3 regions of the Cedecea selenatireducens genome follow, and region 2 is predicted to be linked to each of the others. Evidence: predicted binding sites of a transcription regulator. Region 2 holds the regulator's gene; each other region holds the start of a gene.
What was found. The regulator PurR, encoded in region 2, represses purine synthesis genes. The targets are predictions, from matches to a motif close to CANGCAAACGTTTGCNTG.
Positions count from the first base shown of each region.

Region 1: a site for PurR is predicted at 967-984, ahead of ACE38U_RS16260 (NCS2 family permease). Genes of this name have one in related genera too.
Region 3: a site for PurR is predicted at 4,138-4,155, ahead of ACE38U_RS11710 (amino acid aminotransferase). Genes of this name have one in related genera too.

Region 1 is NZ_JBHIKW010000010.1:5,201-11,881, forward strand. It holds gene ACE38U_RS16250 (SDR family NAD(P)-dependent oxidoreductase) at 1-180, shown strand, start outside; gene yieH (6-phosphogluconate phosphatase) at 253-918, opposite strand; gene ACE38U_RS16260 (NCS2 family permease) at 1,087-2,418, shown strand; gene ACE38U_RS16265 (NADPH-dependent FMN reductase) at 2,476-3,042, opposite strand; gene ACE38U_RS16270 (4'-phosphopantetheinyl transferase family protein) at 3,060-3,818, opposite strand; gene mnmE (tRNA uridine-5-carboxymethylaminomethyl(34) synthesis GTPase MnmE) at 4,139-5,503, opposite strand; gene yidC (membrane protein insertase YidC) at 5,581-6,681, opposite strand, start outside.
Region 2 is NZ_JBHIKW010000011.1:125,190-131,870, reverse strand. It holds gene ACE38U_RS17610 (C40 family peptidase) at 15-866, shown strand; gene sodB (superoxide dismutase [Fe]) at 1,026-1,607, shown strand; gene cydH (cytochrome bd-I oxidase subunit CydH) at 1,662-1,751, opposite strand; gene purR (HTH-type transcriptional repressor PurR) at 2,044-3,069, shown strand; gene punR (DNA-binding transcriptional activator PunR) at 3,066-4,004, opposite strand; gene punC (purine nucleoside transporter PunC) at 4,120-5,322, shown strand; gene cfa (cyclopropane fatty acyl phospholipid synthase) at 5,620-6,681, shown strand, end outside.
Region 3 is NZ_JBHIKW010000006.1:77,843-84,523, reverse strand. It holds gene pncB (nicotinate phosphoribosyltransferase) at 1-772, shown strand, start outside; gene asnS (asparagine--tRNA ligase) at 950-2,350, shown strand; gene ompF (porin OmpF) at 2,948-4,030, shown strand; gene ACE38U_RS11710 (amino acid aminotransferase) at 4,216-5,406, shown strand; gene ACE38U_RS11705 (MBL fold metallo-hydrolase) at 5,470-6,117, opposite strand; gene mepK (peptidoglycan L,D-endopeptidase MepK) at 6,157-6,681, opposite strand, start outside.

The sequences.
Region 1 (6,681 bases), on a different contig from region 2:
TTTAGCGGCGGTATCGTGCGGGATAACGAGCATGTGTCGAAAGCTATCGCCGCACAAACCGCGCTGGGGCGAGTAGGGCAGCCGGATGATATCGGCGATGCGATTGCGGCGATCCTCAGCGATGAGACCGGCTGGATGAATGCGCAGCGGATTGAAGTGTCCGGCGGGATGTTCCTTTAGTTTTTTGACCGTTCCCGGCAGGTGACCCTCACCCTAACCCTCTCCCTAAAAGGGAGAGGGGATTAAAAAAACCTACGCCGTAATCACCCAACCGCGTGCTTTCCACAAGCCCGGTAACTCGGCCAAATCGGTAAACGTCGTCACCTTTGGATGATCGATCGGTTTGTTATGCGGATCGGCACAGAAATAAAACACCTCCATTCCCGCCGCAATGCCCGATTGCGCACCAGCCATAGAATCATCCACCAGAATGCAGTGCTCCACCCCAACCTTCATCTGTTCTGCCGCGTGGAACATCAGAGCCGGGTCTGGCTTCCAGCGCTGAATGTCGTAGCCGCTGTACAGCGTCTCCGGGAAGTAGGCGAGCATCCCGGTTTTGCCGAGAGAATGCTGCATCTTGCTGACCGGGCCGTTGGACACCACGCACATCGGCTTTTTGATTTGCGCCAGCAGGGTGTTCGCCCCGGCGATTTCCTGAAGCTCGCTGTCGAACAGACGGGCGACTTCGGCTCGGTAAATCGCCTCAAGTTCTGGCTTCGGCAGGCTGGTGCCGTACTCGGCGTTGATTGTGTCGATAATTTCGTAGAGTTTGACGCCTTTAAAGGTCTTGAAGACATCTTCGAGCGCAAGCTGAATGCCGTATTGCGCAAACATATGCACGTAGGCTTTGGAGCAGATGACCTCGCTGTCGACCAGCGTTCCATCGCAGTCAAAAAACACCGCTTCTATCCGGGACATGCCATTTCCTTTCTCTCTGGTTTAACGTTTACTCTATGCTTTTTGCGCAACGCAATCGATCCCGTGGCGGTAATTTCAGCGAAAAAAGTGGATGATTTCCGTTATCCCCTGCCATTTTTGGTATAGGATAGCGGCGTATTTTTTCCTCTTTTAGTTCGGAAACCGATAATGAGCCAACCACAGTCCACTCCGGAAACAACCCCGGGGCTGCTCGAACGCGCGTTCAAATTACGCGAACACGGTACTAACGCCCGCACCGAGGTGATCGCCGGGTTCACTACCTTCCTGACGATGGTGTATATCGTTTTTGTTAACCCACAGATCCTCGGCGCGGCCGGCATGGATACTCAGGCGGTATTCGTCACCACCTGCCTGATTGCGGCCTTTGGCAGCATCCTGATGGGCATTTTCGCCAACCTGCCCGTTGCGCTGGCACCGGCAATGGGCCTGAACGCTTTCTTCGCGTTCGTGGTGGTCGGTGCGATGGGAATTTCCTGGCAAGTCGGGATGGGCGCGATTTTCTGGGGCGCCGTTGGCCTGCTGTTGCTGACCATCTTCCGCGTTCGCTACTGGATGATTGCGAATATTCCGCTTGGCCTGCGCGTAGGCATCACCAGCGGTATCGGCCTGTTTATCGGCATGATGGGGCTGAAAAACGCCGGGATCATCGTGGCCAATAAAGAGACGCTGGTCAGCATCGGGAACCTGACTTCCCACAGCGTGCTGCTTGGCGCGCTGGGCTTCTTTATCATCGCGATTCTTGCTTCCCGTAACATCCACGCGGCCGTGCTGGTCTCCATCGTGGTGACCACGCTGCTGGGCTGGCTGCTGGGCGACGTGCAGTATCACGGCATCGTTTCTGCGCCACCCAGCGTGAGCAGCGTTGTGGGGCAGGTTGATCTGGCAGGCTCCCTGAATCTGGGCCTGGCGGGCGTTATCTTCTCCTTCATGCTGGTCAACCTGTTTGACTCCTCCGGCACCCTGATTGGCGTGACGGATAAAGCTGGGCTAACCGATGCGAAGGGCAAATTCCCGCGCATGAAGCAGGCGCTGTTCGTGGACAGTATCTCATCCGTGACCGGCTCTTTCTTTGGCACCTCTTCGGTTACCGCCTACATCGAAAGCTCTTCCGGCGTTTCCGTCGGTGGCCGCACCGGGCTGACCGCTATCGTGGTTGGCCTGCTGTTCCTGCTGGTTATCTTCCTGTCACCGCTGGCGGGCATGGTGCCGGCATACGCGGCCGCTGGTGCGCTGATTTATGTTGGCGTCCTGATGACCTCAAGCCTGGCCCGTGTGAAGTGGGATGACCTGACCGAAGCCGTTCCGGCGTTTGTTACCGCCGTGATGATGCCGTTCAGCTTCTCGATTACCGAAGGTATCGCTCTCGGCTTTATTTCCTACTGCGTCATGAAGCTGGGTACCGGCCGCTGGCGCGAGCTGAGTCCGTGCGTCGTCATCGTCGCGCTGCTGTTTGTGCTGAAAATCGTGTTTGTTGATTAAAGCGACAGCAGAAATAAAAACGCCAGTCATGCGACTGGCGTTTTTTTTGGCCCGGAATCAGGCTTTCACGCGCTTGATATAATCGCCAAAGGCGGTGAGCTGCCCGGTCAGATGGTCAAGCGTGCTTTGATCGACCACTTCGCCGCTCTGTGGGTCAACTTTGTTCTGGATAACGCCGCCCATAAACTCCGGCTTGTTCATCACCATCGCGTCGAGGAAGACGAGGATTTGGCGCAGGTGATACTGGCAGCGTGCGCCGCCGATGGCGCCCATGGAGCTGGTTTGAATCAGCACAGGCTTGCCGGCCAGCGGCTGCTCAGGCAGGCGGGAGAGCCAGTCAATGGCGTTTTTCAGGCCGCCCGGCACCGAATAGTTGTATTCCGGCGTGACAATCACCACGCCGTCCGCCTGGCGAATCTGCCCGGCAATGGCTTCTACGCTCTGAGGGAAACCTTCTTCCTGCTGAATGTCGGCATCGTACAGCGGAATGTCACCGATGGACGGCAGGGCATCTATCTGCATACCTGCCGGGGCAATGTTCGGCAGCGTGCGGGCGACCATTGCGTTAAATGAACCCTTACGCAGGCTCCCCAGTAAAGTCACTATCTTCAACGAATCAGACATTGGTACTCCTTTATGCGTCAGGACGTTCGGGAAAATGTGTTATGCGGCGTAGCTGCCTCTGATGATATACCCGTCAGGCGAATGATGCGCGCCTGAGCGCTGCGGCTGCGTGCTTCTGCGTCCGGCAGGGCGTTCCAGCCCTGCTGCCCGTCAAACTCCCACAGCTTCAGACGTTCAACGCCCGGTGCTACGGCACAGCCCCAGATAAGGATATCTTCAGCGTCGCTGATAGCCTCAATATGCGGCTCGTTTGTGACGCGCAGACGACCAGAGCCCGGCAATAATTGTAGCGTGTTCAGGCTGGTCTGGGGGTTGTCGGTAAGCTTCAGGACGCTACGGCGCAGGGTATGCAGCTGGGTGCGGGCTTCGTTGGGATCGTTTTGATTGTTGATCCAGGTGATTTCGCTACTGCTTGACTGAGACGGCGGCACCACAGGGGACGGAGCCTGAAAGCTGCGGCGAAGCTCCATGTCCAGACCGCAGCGTCCTTCGGTGGCCAGCAGCACACCCACCATGTTACCGGCATAGGCGAGGCTGAAATCCGGCAGCTCGGCGTCGGCAAAGCGCGGGCGTCCGGCGGTGGAGGTGATAATTTGCGGCAGGCGTTGGGTGCCGTACAGCATAAACATCATCTCGGCGACCAGCGTCCGTGACGCGAGATAGCGCGTGCGGCGGTGTTCCGGCATCAGGCTGGCTGCGTTAAGGGTATCGTCGTTCAGTCGGGGTGAAGTGAGGTTGGGAGGGTTCAGAGCCCATCTTGCAAAATGCGTCGCCATTTGTCGCTCCTTGATAATGGTCAGTCGATGTCATGCCGTTTCGGGTGGCTGAAACAGCGCTCCGCTTCCGATCCTGAACGTCGTCAGGCATCGAATAGTAATCTCAGGTTTAGGGCGTTGTCATTGACGCTCTTCAATAGAGTGACCTATTTTTTGAGCAATATATTATATATTCAATCCTGGGAGAATTCTTAGTGGTTTGCGTCAGTGAAACACTTAAAAATATTGCTCAAAAGACAGGCTATTGAAATGATGAAGTATTTTGAAATTGAGGAAAACGCCCCGCATTCTGAAGTGTGACGCGGGGCGGCCGAGAAGTGTTATTTCCCGATACAGAAGCTCGAGAAGATGCGCCCTAACAGATCGTCAGAGCTGAATTCACCGGTAATTTCACTTAAGTTCTGCTGGGCCAGGCGCAGCTCTTCAGCCAGCAGTTCACCGGCCCAGGCACCCAGCAGCTGGGCTTTACCCTGCTGCAGGTGTTCAGCGGCTTGCTCCAGCGCCTGCAGATGACGGCGACGGGCGAGGAAGCCACCTTCCATGTTGGTTTCAAAGCCCATGCTCTCTTTCAGATGCGCGCGCAGCACGTCCACACCTTCCCCGGTACGGGCGGAAAGCCGAACAAGTGAGTGACCATTTACTTCGCTCAGGCCAAGCGTCTCGCCGGTCACGTCAGCTTTATTGCGCACCACGGTAATCGGCAAACGCTCCGGCAGACGAGCGATAAAATCTGGCCAGATGGCGGCCGGGTCAACGGCGTCGGTGGTGGTGCCGTCGACCATAAACAGCACGCGATCCGCCTGCTCAATCTCTTGCCAGGCACGTTCAATCCCGATGCGTTCGACTTCGTCGCTGGCTTCGCGCAGGCCTGCGGTATCGATGATATGCAGCGGCATGCCGTCGATATGGATATGCTCGCGCAGCACGTCACGCGTGGTGCCGGCTATGTCGGTAACGATAGCGGCCTCGCGCCCGGCCAGCGCGTTCAGCAGGCTGGATTTGCCAGCGTTAGGACGCCCGGCGATAACCACCTTCATGCCTTCGCGCAGCAGGCTGCCCTGACGAGCTTCGGCGCGCACCGCATCGAGGTCGCCAATGACCCGATGCAGCTGGGCTTCGATTTTACCGTCAGAGAGGAAGTCGATCTCTTCGTCCGGGAAGTCGATAGCCGCTTCCACGTAGATGCGCAGGTGAGTCAGCGCTTCCACCAGATGGTTAATCCGTGCGGAGAAAGCGCCCTGAAGCGAGTTGAGCGCCGAGCGGGCGGCCTGCTCAGAGCTGGCGTCGATCAGGTCGGCAATCGCTTCTGCCTGTGCCAGGTCGAGCTTATCGTTCAGAAACGCGCGTTCAGAAAACTCACCGGGCCTGGCGATACGCAGGCCAGGCAGCGTCAGGATGCGTTTTAACAGCAGGTCGAGGATAACCGGGCCGCCGTGCCCCTGCAGCTCAAGCACGTCCTCGCCGGTGAAGGAGTTCGGGCCAGGGAACCACAGCGCAATACCCTGATCCAGCGCGCTGCCGTCGGCGTCGCGGAAAGGAAGGTAGTCCGCGTAGCGCGGTTTCGGCAGTTTGCCGAGGACAGCTTCTGCGACCTCACGCGCCTGGCGGCCGGAAATACGCAGAATCCCTACGCCACCGCGCCCCGGCGGAGTAGCCTGGGCAATAATCGTGTCATGATTGCTCATCGTTTATCTCAGACCTTGAATCAAAAAGAAAAAGGCGGTCAATAGACCGCCTTTCGTAAGCTGTAAGCTAAATCTTATCAGGTCTTTTTCTTGTCGCGGCTATGCAGGCCACGCTTTTCCAGACCGCGATAAATCAGCTGCTGCTGAAGGATGGTCACCAGGTTGCTGACGATATAGTACAGCACCAGACCTGACGGGAACCACAGGAAGAACACGGTGAAGATGACCGGCATAAAGGTCATTATCTTCTGCTGCATCGGGTCGGTTACGGTGGTCGGCGACATCTTCTGGATGAAGAACATCGTGGCGCCCATCAGAATCGGCAGGATGTAGTACGGGTCCTGTGCAGACAGGTCATGGATCCACAGTGCGAACGGCGCATGGCGCAGCTCAACGGAGCCCATCAGCATGTAGTACAGCGCCAGGAAGATTGGCATCTGGATGATCAGCGGGAAGCAGCCGCCCAGCGGGTTAACCTTCTCAGCTTTGTACAGCGCCATCATTTCCTGGCTCATACGCTGCTTGTCGTCACCGATACGCTCACGCATGGCCGCCAGTTTTGGCTGCAGCATACGCATTTTGGCCATCGAGGTGTACTGCGCTTTGGTCAGCGGGTACATGATGCCACGAACGATAAAGGTGATAACGATAATGGAGAAGCCCCAGTTACCGATGAAGCTGTGGATAAATTTCAGCAGCTTAAACAGCGGCTGAGAGATGAACCACAGCCAGCCGTAATCCACGGTCAGGTCAAGGTGTGGCGCAACGGCCGCCATTTTGTCCTGAATCTCCGGACCTACCCACAGGGTGCTGCCCATCTGAGCCGTCTGGCCAGGCTGAACGATCTGCGAGGCAGACTTATAGCCAATTGCCGCCACGTCGTTGTTCAGCTTGGTGGTATAGAAGTTGTTCGCGCCCTGAGTGTGTGGCACCCATGCGGTAGCAAAGTACTGCTGCAGCATTGCCACCCAGCCGCTGTTGGCGCTGAGGTTCAGGTTCTCGCCGTCGGCAATCTTGTCGAACTTGTATTTTTCGTACTTCGCATCCGGCGTGGAGTAGGCCGCACCACGGAAGGTGTGCAGCGCAAAGTTGCTGCTGCCGGTATCACGATGAGTAGGCAGGTTGATGGACTGCTTCAGCTGACCAAAGGTCGCCAGCTCCAGCGGCTTCTCGCCCAC
Region 2 (6,681 bases):
CAGGGGATTGACGAGTGGCGCGGATAAATAAAATCTCTATCACGCTATGTGCTCTGCTATTTGCTTTGCCCTATACACCTTTGACGCAGGCGTCCGAGCACGTCCGCCACCCTGTTGCACAGAAAAGCCACACGGCGAAAACAACTTCCGGTAAAAGCAACAAGGGCAAAGAGAAAACAAAGGCAAAACAAAAAAGCAGCACAGCCTCCACAAAGAAGTCCGGTAAAAAAGACGCATCACCGGTAAAAGCCAAAGTTGCAAAACGCAGCGCCTCAGGCAAAAGCACCACCCTCGCTAAAACCAGCAGCAAAAAAACCTCTAAGAAAATAGCCGTACAGCCAGCCGCAGCCACCCTTGCCTACACTGAAAAATGCACCCATCGTAAAGGGCATAAAAAGCAGTGCGTGAAGGTGAAGTCTGAAAAGAATCTGACCATCGCTCAGGCGCATAAGGTCAGAGTGCAGAAAGCGCAAAAAACGGCCATGAACAAGCTGATGGGGCAAATTGGCAAACCATACCGCTGGGGTGGCACTTCTCCCCGCACGGGCTTCGACTGCAGCGGGCTAATTTATTACGCTTATAAAGATTTGGTGAACATCCGTATTCCACGCACCGCCAACGAAATGTATCACCTGCGTGATGCCTCTTCCGTTGACCGCGGCGAACTGGAAAGCGGCGACCTGGTCTTCTTCCGTACTCAGGGCCGCGGCACGGCTGACCACGTTGGCGTTTACGTCGGCAACGGTAAATTTATTCAGTCTCCTCGCAGCGGCCGCGATATCCAAATTACTTCTTTGAGCGAAGATTACTGGCAGCGCCATTATGTGGGTGCCCGCCGGGTCATGACGCCAAAAACCATTCGTTAATCTTATCCGCTCCCTTTCGGGGCAATCAGACTGATTAAAACGTTAACAGCCCGACAACGGGCTGTTTCATTTCGCTTTTTCGCACTCCCGTAATTTGTTAACCTTATATCCACACAAAATGTAGTTATATTGTGAAGCAAAATAACAAGGAGTGAAGCAATGTCGTTCGAACTACCCGCCCTGCCCTATGCCAAAGATGCGCTGGCCCCGCATATCTCAGCCGAAACCCTCGAGTACCATTACGGCAAGCATCATCAGACCTACGTCACTAACCTGAACAACCTCGTCAAAGGCAGCCCGTTTGAAGGGAAATCGCTGGAAGAGATCGTGCAAGAGTCTGACGGCGGTATTTTCAATAATGCCGCTCAGGTCTGGAACCATACGTTCTACTGGCACTGCCTGGCACCAAACGCCGGGGGAGAACCTGGCGGAGAAGTGTTGGCCGCCATCAATAACGCGTTTGGCAGCGTGGAAGCATTTAAAAAACAGTTCACCGAAGCGGCCATCAAAAACTTCGGCTCCGGCTGGACCTGGCTTGTGAAGAACAGCGACGGCAGCCTGGCTATCGTCTCGACTTCTAACGCAGGAACTCCGCTCACAACCGGGGCAAAACCGCTGTTGACAGTGGACGTCTGGGAACACGCTTACTACATCGACTACCGCAACGCGCGCCCGGTTTATCTGGACCACTTCTGGGCGCTGGTTAACTGGAACTTTGTTGCGCAAAACCTGGCAGGCTGATTTTCAGTGATGTTTGACCTGTATTAAGGGCCGCTTTTTGCGGCCCTTATTAAATCAGTGCAGTACGGCGGTTAACGCCCCGGCAACAATCAGACTCAGTACGATAACCGTAGTCACTACGGAAAACTTCAGATCGGTACTCATCGTAAGCTCCTTTTATTTCCCTACAAAGCGTAAGTGGGATGATTTTCCCACAATTAACGATAAAAATCCTGCTGGTTTTGCACAGATATCGGTTTTCCCTCTTCCACTTTGCCCCGGGATAAGCCAAAATCCTTCGCTAATTTACCGCGTATCGCCCGGCAACGCCCTCCTCCCGCTGTATGTCGCATCCCCGACAGGCCTGCAACCAACGTGTTGCCCCAGGAGTTAGCGAAGGCAAACGTTTAACACATGAGTTATCAGGAGTTTACGATATGGTCTGGAGTGACATCTAATGGCAACCATTAAGGACGTAGCGAAGCGCGCAAACGTTTCCACTACCACTGTGTCACATGTCATTAACAAGACCCGTTTTGTGGCGGAAGAGACGCGCAACGCCGTCTGGGCAGCTATCAAAGAGCTGCACTATTCGCCGAGCGCCGTGGCGCGCAGCCTGAAGGTCAACCACACCAAATCGATTGGCCTGCTCGCTACCTCCAGCGAAGCGCCCTATTTTGCTGAAATTATCGAGTCGGTTGAGAACAGCTGCTTCGCCAAAGGCTACACCCTGATCCTCGGCAACGCGCACAACAACTTTGAGAAGCAGCAAGCCTACCTGTCGATGATGGCGCAAAAACGCGTCGATGGCCTGCTGGTCATGTGCTCCGAATATCCACAGACCCTGCTCTCTACGCTGGAAGAGTACCGTCATATTCCTATGGTGGTGATGGACTGGGGCGAAGCCCGCGCCGATTTTACCGACTCCGTGGTCGATAACGCCTTCCACGGCGGTTATCTCGCAGGCCGTTACCTGATTGAGCGCGGACACCGCGACATCGGTGCGATCCCGGGCCAGCTGGAGCGTAACACCGGCGGTGGTCGTCACGCTGGCTTCCTGAAAGCGCTTGAAGAAGCCAATATCAAAGTGCCGGAAAATTGGGTGGTTCAGGGCGACTTCGAGCCGGAATCTGGCTATCGCGCCATGCAGCAGCTGCTTAATCAACCGCATCGTCCTACTGCGGTCTTCTGCGGCGGCGATATTATGGCAATGGGTGCGATTTGCGCAGCGGATGAGATGGGGCTGCGCGTGCCGCAGGATATCTCGATTATCGGCTACGATAACGTGCGCAACGCCCGCTATTTCTCTCCGGCGCTGACCACAATCCATCAGCCAAAAGAACGCCTCGGTGAAACGGCCTTTAACATGCTGCTCGACCGCATTATCAACAAACGGGAAGAGTCGCAGACCATAGAAGTCCATCCGCGCCTCATCGAACGCCGCTCGGTGGCCGACGGCCCGTTCCGCGATTACCGCCGCTAAGCCTCTTCAGGAGCCCGGGATTCGTTCCCCGGCTCCTGGAGCCATTCCTGATTCATCGTCTCACTGTCCCCTAAATAGTCCAGCAGCCAGCTCAACGCAGGCGAGGCGTCATCCTGCCGCCACGTCAGGCAACAGGCCGCATCCGGGAACGGGTTCTCCAGCCTCAACTCTTTCCAGTCGCCACGTTCGAGCCACGGTTTCGCAATGTGCGTGGGCACCATGCCAATGCATAATCCTGCCGTCAGGCAATCGGCGCCCGACGCCCAGTCCGGCACCACCACGCGGCGCTGGTTGTCCAGAAGCCAGGTAATGCGCTTGGGCAACGAGCGGGACGTGTCCTCCAGCACCAGCGACGGCCAGGGCCGAATTTCATCATCAAGGATGATCTCCTCGTGTTGCGCAAGCGGATGGTCTGCCGCCACCACGCAGCGCCAGCTCAGTGCGCCCATGTCCCGAAACGCGTAGCGCCCTCCGACGGGGATCGCCTGCGTTGCGCCTATCGCCGCCTCAACGCGCCCGTCCGCCAGCGCATCCCACACGCCGTTGAAAACCTCCTGAAACACCCTCAGCTCGATGTCCGGGAAATGGCGATAAAAATCGAGCACCAGTTGGCGAGTACGCTCCGGCTTCACGATATTATCTACCGCGATGGAGAGATGCCCGCGCCAGCCGTTGGCTATCTGCTGGCACTGCTGGCGCGTTGCCATCATTTTTTTGATAACAGAACGCCCTTCTTTAAGAAAGAAAGCCCCAGCGGCGGTCAGCTCAACGTCCCGATGACGTCGTTCAAACAGCGGTACGGCCAGCCACTCTTCAAGTTGGCGCACGGTATAGCTGATGGCAGAAGGCACACGATGCAACTCCTGCGCTGCCCCGCTGAAACTGCCGTTGCGCGCTACGGCATCCACGACTTCGAGAGAATATTCAGACCACATGTTTTTTGCCTGCAAAAAATTTGAATGCAACGCGCAAATATTAGCGTTTCACAAGCGGTTTTGCACTCCGTAGACTCCTGCCCCGTTAACCTGCTATCAAAATCAAGAGTGAAATATGCAACCATCAAAGGGATTTCTTATCTGGCTGGCTGGCCTGAGCGTACTCGGCTTTCTCGCCACAGACATGTACCTGCCCGCCTTTGCGGCCATTCAGCAAGACCTGGGGACTAACGCCTCGGCGGTGAGCGCCAGCCTGAGCCTGTTCCTGGCGGGCTTTGCCTTTGCCCAGCTTGTCTGGGGGCCGCTTTCCGATCGTTTCGGGCGTAAACCCGTGCTGCTGATTGGCCTGGCGATGTTTGCCGTCGGCTGCATCGGGATGCTTTGGGTGCGGGATGCAACGTCGCTTCTGGTCCTGCGTTTTATCCAGGCCGTGGGCGTTTGTTCCGCCGCGGTCAGCTGGCAGGCGCTGGTAACCGACTATTACCCGGCCAACCGTGCAGGCCGTATCTTTGCCACGATTATGCCGCTGGTAGGGCTTTCTCCGGCGCTGGCACCGCTGCTGGGAAGCTGGCTGCTGAACCATTTTGAATGGCAGGCCATTTTTGCCGTACTGTTTGCCATCGCTTTGCTGCTGATGATCCCTACGCTACGCCTCAAGCCTCGTACTCAGCACCACGAGCAAACCGCAGACAACAAGGTCAGCTTCTTCTCTTTATTACGCTCTCGTATTTACGGCGGTAACGTGCTGATTTACGCCGCCTGCTCCGCCAGCTTCTTCGCCTGGCTGACCGGCTCGCCGTTTATCCTGAATGAGATGGGCTACGGCCCGGCAGCGATTGGCCTGAGCTATATGCCGCAGACGGTCGCTTTCCTGGTGGGCGGCTATGGCTGCCGCAGCGCGCTGCAAAAATGGAACGGCAAGCAACTGCTGCCGTGGCTGCTAGCGCTTTATGCCCTGAGCGTTGTGGCGACGTGGGGCGTGGCGGTCAGCGGCTATGCTGACCTGACGCTGTTGCTGATCCCGTTCTGCATCATGGCTGCGGCAAACGGTGCCATCTACCCGATCGTTGTCGCCTCTGCGCTGCTGCCGTTCCCGCAGGCAACCGGGAAAGCAGCAGCGCTGCAAAACACCCTTCAGCTTGGGCTTTGCTTCCTCGCAAGCCTGATGGTTTCCTGGCTGGTGACGACCCCGCTTATCACCACCACCAGCGTGATGCTGGCGACTATCCTGCTTGCCGCGCTGGGGTATGCCCTGCAGAAAACGGCCGGTCGTGAGGCTGAAAGCGAGACTCGCCGTGAGTTTTCTAACGCACAGTAACAGCAGCGATAATGTGAATATTGTGTGATTAGCTTGCTAACAATATTCCGTTGAACCCTCAATAAAACGGGCTTATAGTAATGGCGGTTCTGCTATAAGCCTTATCAATTTTATTTTTGCGGAAGCCGGAGCGCTTCCGTTTTTCCATGGATGGCCTTTCAGTAAGGGAGAATCCTTCCTTTCTCTGTTCTACGTCGGATATCAGGCACGCGGATTTTTCCGTGAGAGTTCTCACAAGCCGTGAATAGCGTCTACGCTGTTTTAAGGTTCTGATCACAACAAGGTGATGGAGAAGCTATGAGTTCATCGTGTATAGAAGAAGTGAGCGTACGAGATAACGAATGGTATCGTATCGCAAATGAAATGCTGAGTCGGGCAGGTATTACGCTCAACGGCTCAAACCCTTTCGATATTCAGGTTAAAAACCCGGATTTTTTTAAACGCGTTCTGCAGGAAGGTTCCCTCGGCCTTGGCGAAAGCTATATGGACGGCTGGTGGGAATGCGAACGGCTGGATATCTTTTTCACCAAAGTCCTGCGCGCCGGGCTGGAAAATCAACTGCCCCATCATTTCAAAGATACCCTGCGTATCGCGGCGGCAAGGCTGGTTAACCTGCAGTCGAAGAAACGCGCCTGGATAGTCGGCAAAGAACATTACGATCTCGGCAACGACCTGTTCAACCGAATGCTCGACAAGCACATGCAGTATTCCTGCGGCTACTGGAAAGAAGCTACCAATCTCAGCGAAGCGCAGGACGCCAAGCTCAAAATGATCTGCGAAAAACTTCAGCTTAAACCCGGCATGAAGCTGCTGGACATCGGCTGCGGTTGGGGCGGTCTTGCCGAGTATGCCGCACGAAACTACGACGTTTCAGTCTTCGGCGTCACCATCTCTGCGGAACAACAAAAAATGGCGCAGGCGCGCTGCAAAGGCCTGGATGTGACCATCCTTCTGCAGGATTACCGCGACCTGAATGAGCAATTTGACCGCATTGTCTCCGTCGGGATGTTTGAGCACGTTGGGCCAAAAAATTATGCCACCTACTTTGAGGTTGCCGACCGCAATCTCAAACCAGACGGTATTTTCCTGCTGCACACGATAGGTTCTAAAAAGACCGACAACAACGTCGATCCGTGGATTAATAAGTACATTTTCCCTAACGGTTGCCTGCCTTCTGTGCGTCAGATTGCCGACGCCAGCGAGCCGCATTTTGTGATGGAAGACTGGCACAACTTCGGCGCCGACTATGACAAAACGCTGATGGCCTGGCACGAACGTTTTCTCGCCAGCTGGCCGGAAATCGCCGATAACTACTCTGAACGCTTTAAAAGGATGTTTAGCTACTACCTGAACGCCTGC
Region 3 (6,681 bases), on a different contig from region 2:
AATGGCTCTGGACCACCTGGAAACCAAACTTCAGGAATTTAACGCGCTGACCGCGGGGGTCGATCTTTCCCATTTCCGATTGATGGACTTCGGCACTCGCCGCCGCTTCTCTCGCGAAGTACAGCAGGCTATCGTTCAGCGCCTCAAGCAGGAGCCGTGGTTCATCGGCACCAGCAACTACGATCTGGCCCGCCGTCTTGACCTGACGCCGATGGGCACGCAGGCTCACGAATGGTTCCAGGCACATCAACAGATAAGCCCCGACCTGGCGAATAGCCAGCGCGCGGCGCTGCAGGCCTGGCTGGACGAGTATCCTGACCAGTTAGGGATTGCCCTGACAGACTGTATTACCATGGACGCTTTTCTGCGTGACTTCGGGCAGGAATTTGCTACCCGCTATCAGGGGCTGCGCCACGACTCGGGTGACCCGATCGAGTGGGGTGAAAAAGCCATTGCCCACTATCAAAAACTTGGCATCGACCCACTGAGCAAGGTGCTGGTGTTTTCTGACAACCTGGATTTGAACAAGGCCGTGGAACTTTACCGCCGCTTCTCATCCCGGGTTAACCTCAGCTTTGGTATTGGCACCCGCCTGACCTGCGACATCCCACAGGTCAAGCCGCTGAACATCGTGATTAAGCTTGTAGAGTGTAACGGCAAGCCGGTCGCCAAGCTTTCAGACAGCCCGGGTAAAACCATCTGCCACGATAAAGCCTTTGTGCGAGCATTACGCAAAGCCTTCGACCTTCCGCTGGTCAAAAAAGCCAGCTGATTCAGCGATAATCGGTGAATAGAGGCTTTGCTATTCACCGCGCTTCGCTCTTTCCTTTATTTCTTCATAAGCAACGCGAATTCTGCTTGTCTGATGGCGCGTGACAGGTAACATAGATAACCCCCATCTGTGGGTTACTATTTTTTTTGTCATTGACCATTTAATAGAGAGAAAACTATGAGCGTTGTGCCTGTAGCCGACGTACTCCAGGGCCGTGCCGCCGTTGACAGCGAAGTCACCGTGCGCGGATGGGTGCGTACTCGAAGAGATTCAAAAGCTGGTATCTCCTTCCTCGCCGTCTATGACGGTTCCTGCTTTGATCCTGTACAGGCCGTCATTAATAATTCTCTGCCCAATTACAATGAAGACGTTCTGCGCCTGACCACCGGCTGTTCGGTGATTGTTACCGGCGTTGTGGTCGAATCTCAGGGCCAGGGCCAGGCGTTCGAACTCCAGGCAACCAAAGTTGAAGTTACCGGCTGGGTTGACGATCCGGATACCTATCCGATGGCGGCCAAACGCCACAGCATCGAATACCTCCGCGAAGTGGCTCACCTGCGCCCGCGCACCAACATGATTGGTGCCGTTGCCCGCGTTCGTCACACGCTGGCTCAGGCGCTGCACCGCTTCTTCCACGAAAATGGTTATTTCTGGGTATCCACCCCGCTGATCACCGCTTCGGATACCGAAGGTGCCGGCGAGATGTTCCGCGTCTCAACGCTGGATCTGGAAAACCTGCCTCGCACTCCGGAAGGCAAAGTCGACTTCGACAAAGACTTCTTCGGTAAAGAAGCCTTCCTGACCGTTTCCGGCCAGCTGAACGGCGAAACGTACGCGAGCGCGCTGTCCAAGGTTTATACCTTCGGGCCAACCTTCCGCGCAGAAAACTCCAACACCAGCCGCCACCTGGCCGAGTTCTGGATGCTGGAGCCAGAAGTGGCCTTTGCCGACCTGGACGATGTGGCCGGGCTGGCAGAAGCGATGCTGAAGTACGTCTTTAAGGCCGTACTGGATGAACGCATGGACGACATGAAGTTCTTTGCTGAACGCGTCGACAAAGAAGCGATTGAGCGTCTGGAACGCTTCATCTCCGCAGACTTCGCCCAGGTGGACTACACCGACGCGGTTGAAATCCTGCTGAACTGCGGCCACAAGTTCGAAAACCCGGTTTACTGGGGGGTCGATCTTTCATCCGAGCACGAACGTTACCTGGCCGAGCAGCACTTCAAGGCACCGGTGGTGGTGAAAAACTACCCGAAAGACATTAAAGCTTTCTATATGCGCCTTAACGAAGACGGTAAAACCGTTGCCGCTATGGACGTTCTGGCCCCGGGCATCGGCGAAATCATCGGTGGCTCCCAGCGTGAAGAGCGCCTGGATGTGCTGGACGCGCGCATGGCTGAAATGGGCCTGAATAAAGAAGATTACTGGTGGTACCGCGACCTGCGTCGCTACGGCACCGTACCGCATTCAGGTTTTGGCCTGGGCTTTGAGCGACTGATCGCCTATGTCACCGGCGTTCAGAACGTGCGCGATGTGATTCCGTTCCCACGTACGCCGCGTAACGCCAGCTTCTAAGCCAGAGAAAACCAAAAGGCCAGCTTCCGCTGGCCTTTTTTACGTTTCAGCATAAAAGGTCTATTTTCTTCAACGCTCGTTAAACAAACGTCAATTTCAACCCTCTTTCCCGACAACCCCGTTACCAACTATTTCTGCCTCACATTCTTTAACAAAAATTGCGCTTAAGTTTGCTCGCGCTTTCAAATAGTGATGGGCATAGCACATTTGTACATTTTTCACACAGCCATCCAGCCATCTAAAAACAAGTCAAAAAATGAACAATTGTGAACAAGAAACATTCACCAAATAGCTTTATGCGGATTAAACATAAGTAATTCATATATATATGATTAGAAATTGCGCATTCGGGTTGCATTAAGAGCGAAATTTGAAATGGTTCACAAAGTTCCCTGATATTAACATTTAGTTACACATATTTTCCTTTTGAAACTCAGTTTAGACATTTGTAGCACTTTCAGGCTAGCGAAACGGTTTCATGGATGGAAAGATGCCAGACAGATACAGAAAGACACCAAACTATCCTCAATAGTTCCGTAAAGAATTATTGACGGCAGTGGCAGGTGTCCATAAAAACCACAATGAGGGTAATAAATAATGATGAAGCGCAATATTCTGGCAGTGGTAATCCCTGCTCTGCTGGTAGCCGGTGCAGCAAACGCTGCAGAAATCTATAACAAAGACGGCAACAAAGTAGACCTGTACGGTAAAGCGGTAGGTCTGCATTACTTCGCTAAAGATAACGGTGCGAACGCTCAGGGTAACGGCGACAAAACTTACGCCCGTCTTGGCTTCAAAGGCGAAACTCAAATTAACAGCCAACTGACCGGTTACGGCCAGTGGGAATACAACTTCCAGGGTAACAACTCTGAAGGTGCTGACGCTCAGAAAGGGAACAAAACCCGTCTGGCCTTCGCGGGTCTGAAATTCGGTGACGCAGGCTCCTTCGACTACGGTCGTAACTACGGTCTGGTTTACGACGCAATCGGCGTAACCGACATGCTGCCAGAGTTTGGCGGTGACACCGGCAACAGCGACAACTTCTTCTCCGGCCGTAACGGTGGTCTCGCAACTTACCGTAACAGCGGTTTCTTCGGCCTGGTTGACGGTCTGGACTTCGGCGTTCAGTACCTGGGCAAAAACGATCGTGCTGGCAATGCAACCCGCTCTAACGGTGACGGCTGGGCAAGCTCCGCAAGCTACACCGTTGATGGCTTCGGCATCGTAGGTGCTTACGGCGCGGCTGACCGCACTAACGATCAGCAGGCCCTGACATACGGTCACGGCGCTAAAGCAGAGCAGTGGGCTACCGGCCTGAAATATGATGCGAACAACATCTACCTGGCCGCGCTGTACGGTGAAAGCCGCAACGCTACCCGTCTGACCATCAACGGTACCGATGGCTTCCTGAACAAAACTCAGGACTTCTCCGTTGTAGCACAGTACCAGTTCGATTTCGGTCTGCGTCCATCCATCGCTTACTACAAATCTAAAGCGAAAAATGTTGAAGGTATCGGCAGCGAAGATTACCTCAACTACATTGATATCGGCGCGACTTACTACTTCAACAAAAACATGTCCACCTATGTTGACTATCAGATCAACCAGATCGACAAAAACAACAAGCTGGGCGTGGGTGCAGACGACACCGTTGCTGTTGGTATCGTTTACCAGTTCTAATTTCAGCCATTTGTTTGTCTGAAATGTTTAAAAACAGGGCTTCGGCCCTGTTTTTTTATGGCAAAAAAGTAGAATAAACCCGATGTTATCGCTAACCGTCTCTTTTTGTCGCAAACGGTTGGCAATTCGTAAAACAGCAGTTAACCTGAAAGCGATTTCCCCCGATATCACTAATGGAACCCGTCATGTTTGAGAACATTACCGCTGCCCCTGCCGATCCTATTCTTGGTCTGGCCGACCTGTTTCGCGCCGACGATCGTCCAACCAAAATCAACCTCGGCATCGGGGTCTATAAGGACGAGACCGGTAAAACGCCGGTACTGACCAGCGTTAAGAAAGCCGAGCTGTATCTGCTGGAAAATGAGACCACCAAGAACTATCTGGGTATTGATGGTATTCCAGAATTTGGCCGCTGCACGCAAGAGCTGCTGTTCGGTAAAGGCAATGCCCTGATTGCCGACAAACGTGCTCGTACCGCGCAAACCCCAGGCGGTACCGGTGCGCTGCGCGTGGCCGCTGACTTCCTGGCAAAAAATACCTCAGCGAAACGCGTTTGGGTAAGCAACCCAAGCTGGCCTAACCACAAAAGCGTGTTTAACGCCGCCGGTCTGGAAGTGAAAGAGTACGCCTACTATGATGCGGAAAATCACAGCCTGGACTTTGATGGTCTGGTTGCCAGCCTGCAGGCTGCCGAAGCCGGTGACGTGGTGCTGTTCCACGGCTGCTGCCATAACCCTACCGGGATCGATCCTACCGCCGAACAGTGGAAAACGCTGGCAGAAATGTCACTGGCCAAAGGCTGGCTGCCGCTGTTTGACTTCGCCTACCAGGGCTTTGCCCGCGGTCTGGAAGAGGATGCGGAAGGCCTGCGTATTTTTGCTGCCGGCCACAAAGAGCTGCTGGTGGCGAGTTCCTATTCCAAGAACTTCGGCCTGTACAACGAACGCGTAGGCGCTTTCACGCTGGTTGCCACCGATGCCGACACCGCTGACCGTTCATTCAGCCAGGTGAAATCGGTTATTCGCGCCAACTATTCTAACCCACCTGCGCACGGTGCCTCCGTCGTGGCAACCATTCTCAGCAATGACGCGCTGCGTACCATGTGGGAACAAGAGCTGACCGACATGCGCCAGCGCATTCACCGTATGCGTCAGCTGTTTGTGAATACCCTGCAGGAGAAAGGCGCCAACCGCGACTTCAGCTTCATCATCAATCAAAACGGGATGTTCTCGTTCAGCGGCCTGACCAAAGAACAGGTGCTGCGCCTGCGCGAAGAGTTTGGCGTTTACGCCGTGGCATCCGGCCGCGTCAACGTGGCGGGCATGACCCCGGATAACATGGCGCCGCTGTGTGAAGCCATCGTGGCCGTGCTGTAAAACTACAGCCAGCAAAAAGCAAAAGAGCCGCATAAGCGGCTCTTTTTTTACTCGAAAACATATTTACCAGACCGGCTGCTCGTCCTGTAAGAACGGATTATGCAGACGTTCGTAGCCCAGGGTAGACATCGGCCCGTGGCCGGGAATAAAGGTCACATCATCCCCCAGCGGCAGCAATTTACGCTTGATTGAATCAATCAACGCCGCGTGGTCACCACGTGGAAAATCGCTGCGCCCCACTCCGCCTTTAAAGATGACATCACCAGAAACCAGCAAACGAGAGGCCTCATCGAAGAAGACGATATGGCCAGGCGTATGCCCCGGACAATGCAACACCTGTAAAGTCACATTCCCTACGGCGACACTTTCCCCTTCGTTTAACCAGCGATCCGGCGTCAGAGGCTGACACTCGTCGAGGCCAAACATTCGGCTTTGCTGCGGCAAGCCCTGCAGCCAGAACTCATCTTCTTTTTCCGGACCCACAACCGGCGCGCCGTAATGTGCCGCCAGCTCGGCCGCCGCGCCAACGTGATCGAGATGACCGTGCGTCAGCAAAATTTGGCTAACCTTTACGCCTTTCTGAGCCACTTCCTGCTTGATACGCGCCGCATCGCCGCCGGGATCCACCAGCGCCGCCTGCTGCGTTTCCTCGCACCAAATAAGAGAACAGTTCTGGGCAAAAGCCGTGACCGGAATAATGTGATAGTTCATGCTGCTCCATTACCGGCAACAAAGCCGGATTCCGTTGTTTTACCAGTGCCTTACCGGCCCGGTATCAATATGCACAAAGTCGCTGCTGGGGTAGTATCCTACACCACCTGCGCGCATAGATAATGCCGCTTTGCGAATATTGCTTAACGAAACCCCTTCAATATGAAAATCCATCGCCTGGCCTTTGGTGTGGTAGCTTTTTTTCGCTACGCCGCGGCTGTGAGCGCGAAGTTCGTTATTGGTGTCGATGGAGCGGTAGCCAGAAATCAACTGCACCGGTTTGTTGGTACCCAACAGCCCCTGCAGGCGATAGAGTTGGTCAAACAGTGAAGGATCGATCGATTTAATCTTGTTCGCCCGGTAATCCCGAAAGAAGTGATTAAGTCTTGCTAATTCATCCTGAATATAGCCTCTGCCATCAAAAAACTCGGCTTTCAGTGACTCTCCGGTATGCAGGTTATTGAGAGTCAAAATACGCGGGCGTGGTGTCGAGAGGGTGGCAAACGACGGCAAAGGCATGAGAGCGGCACCGAAAGCCACGCCCCCCAAAGCCAGTAGCTTGCG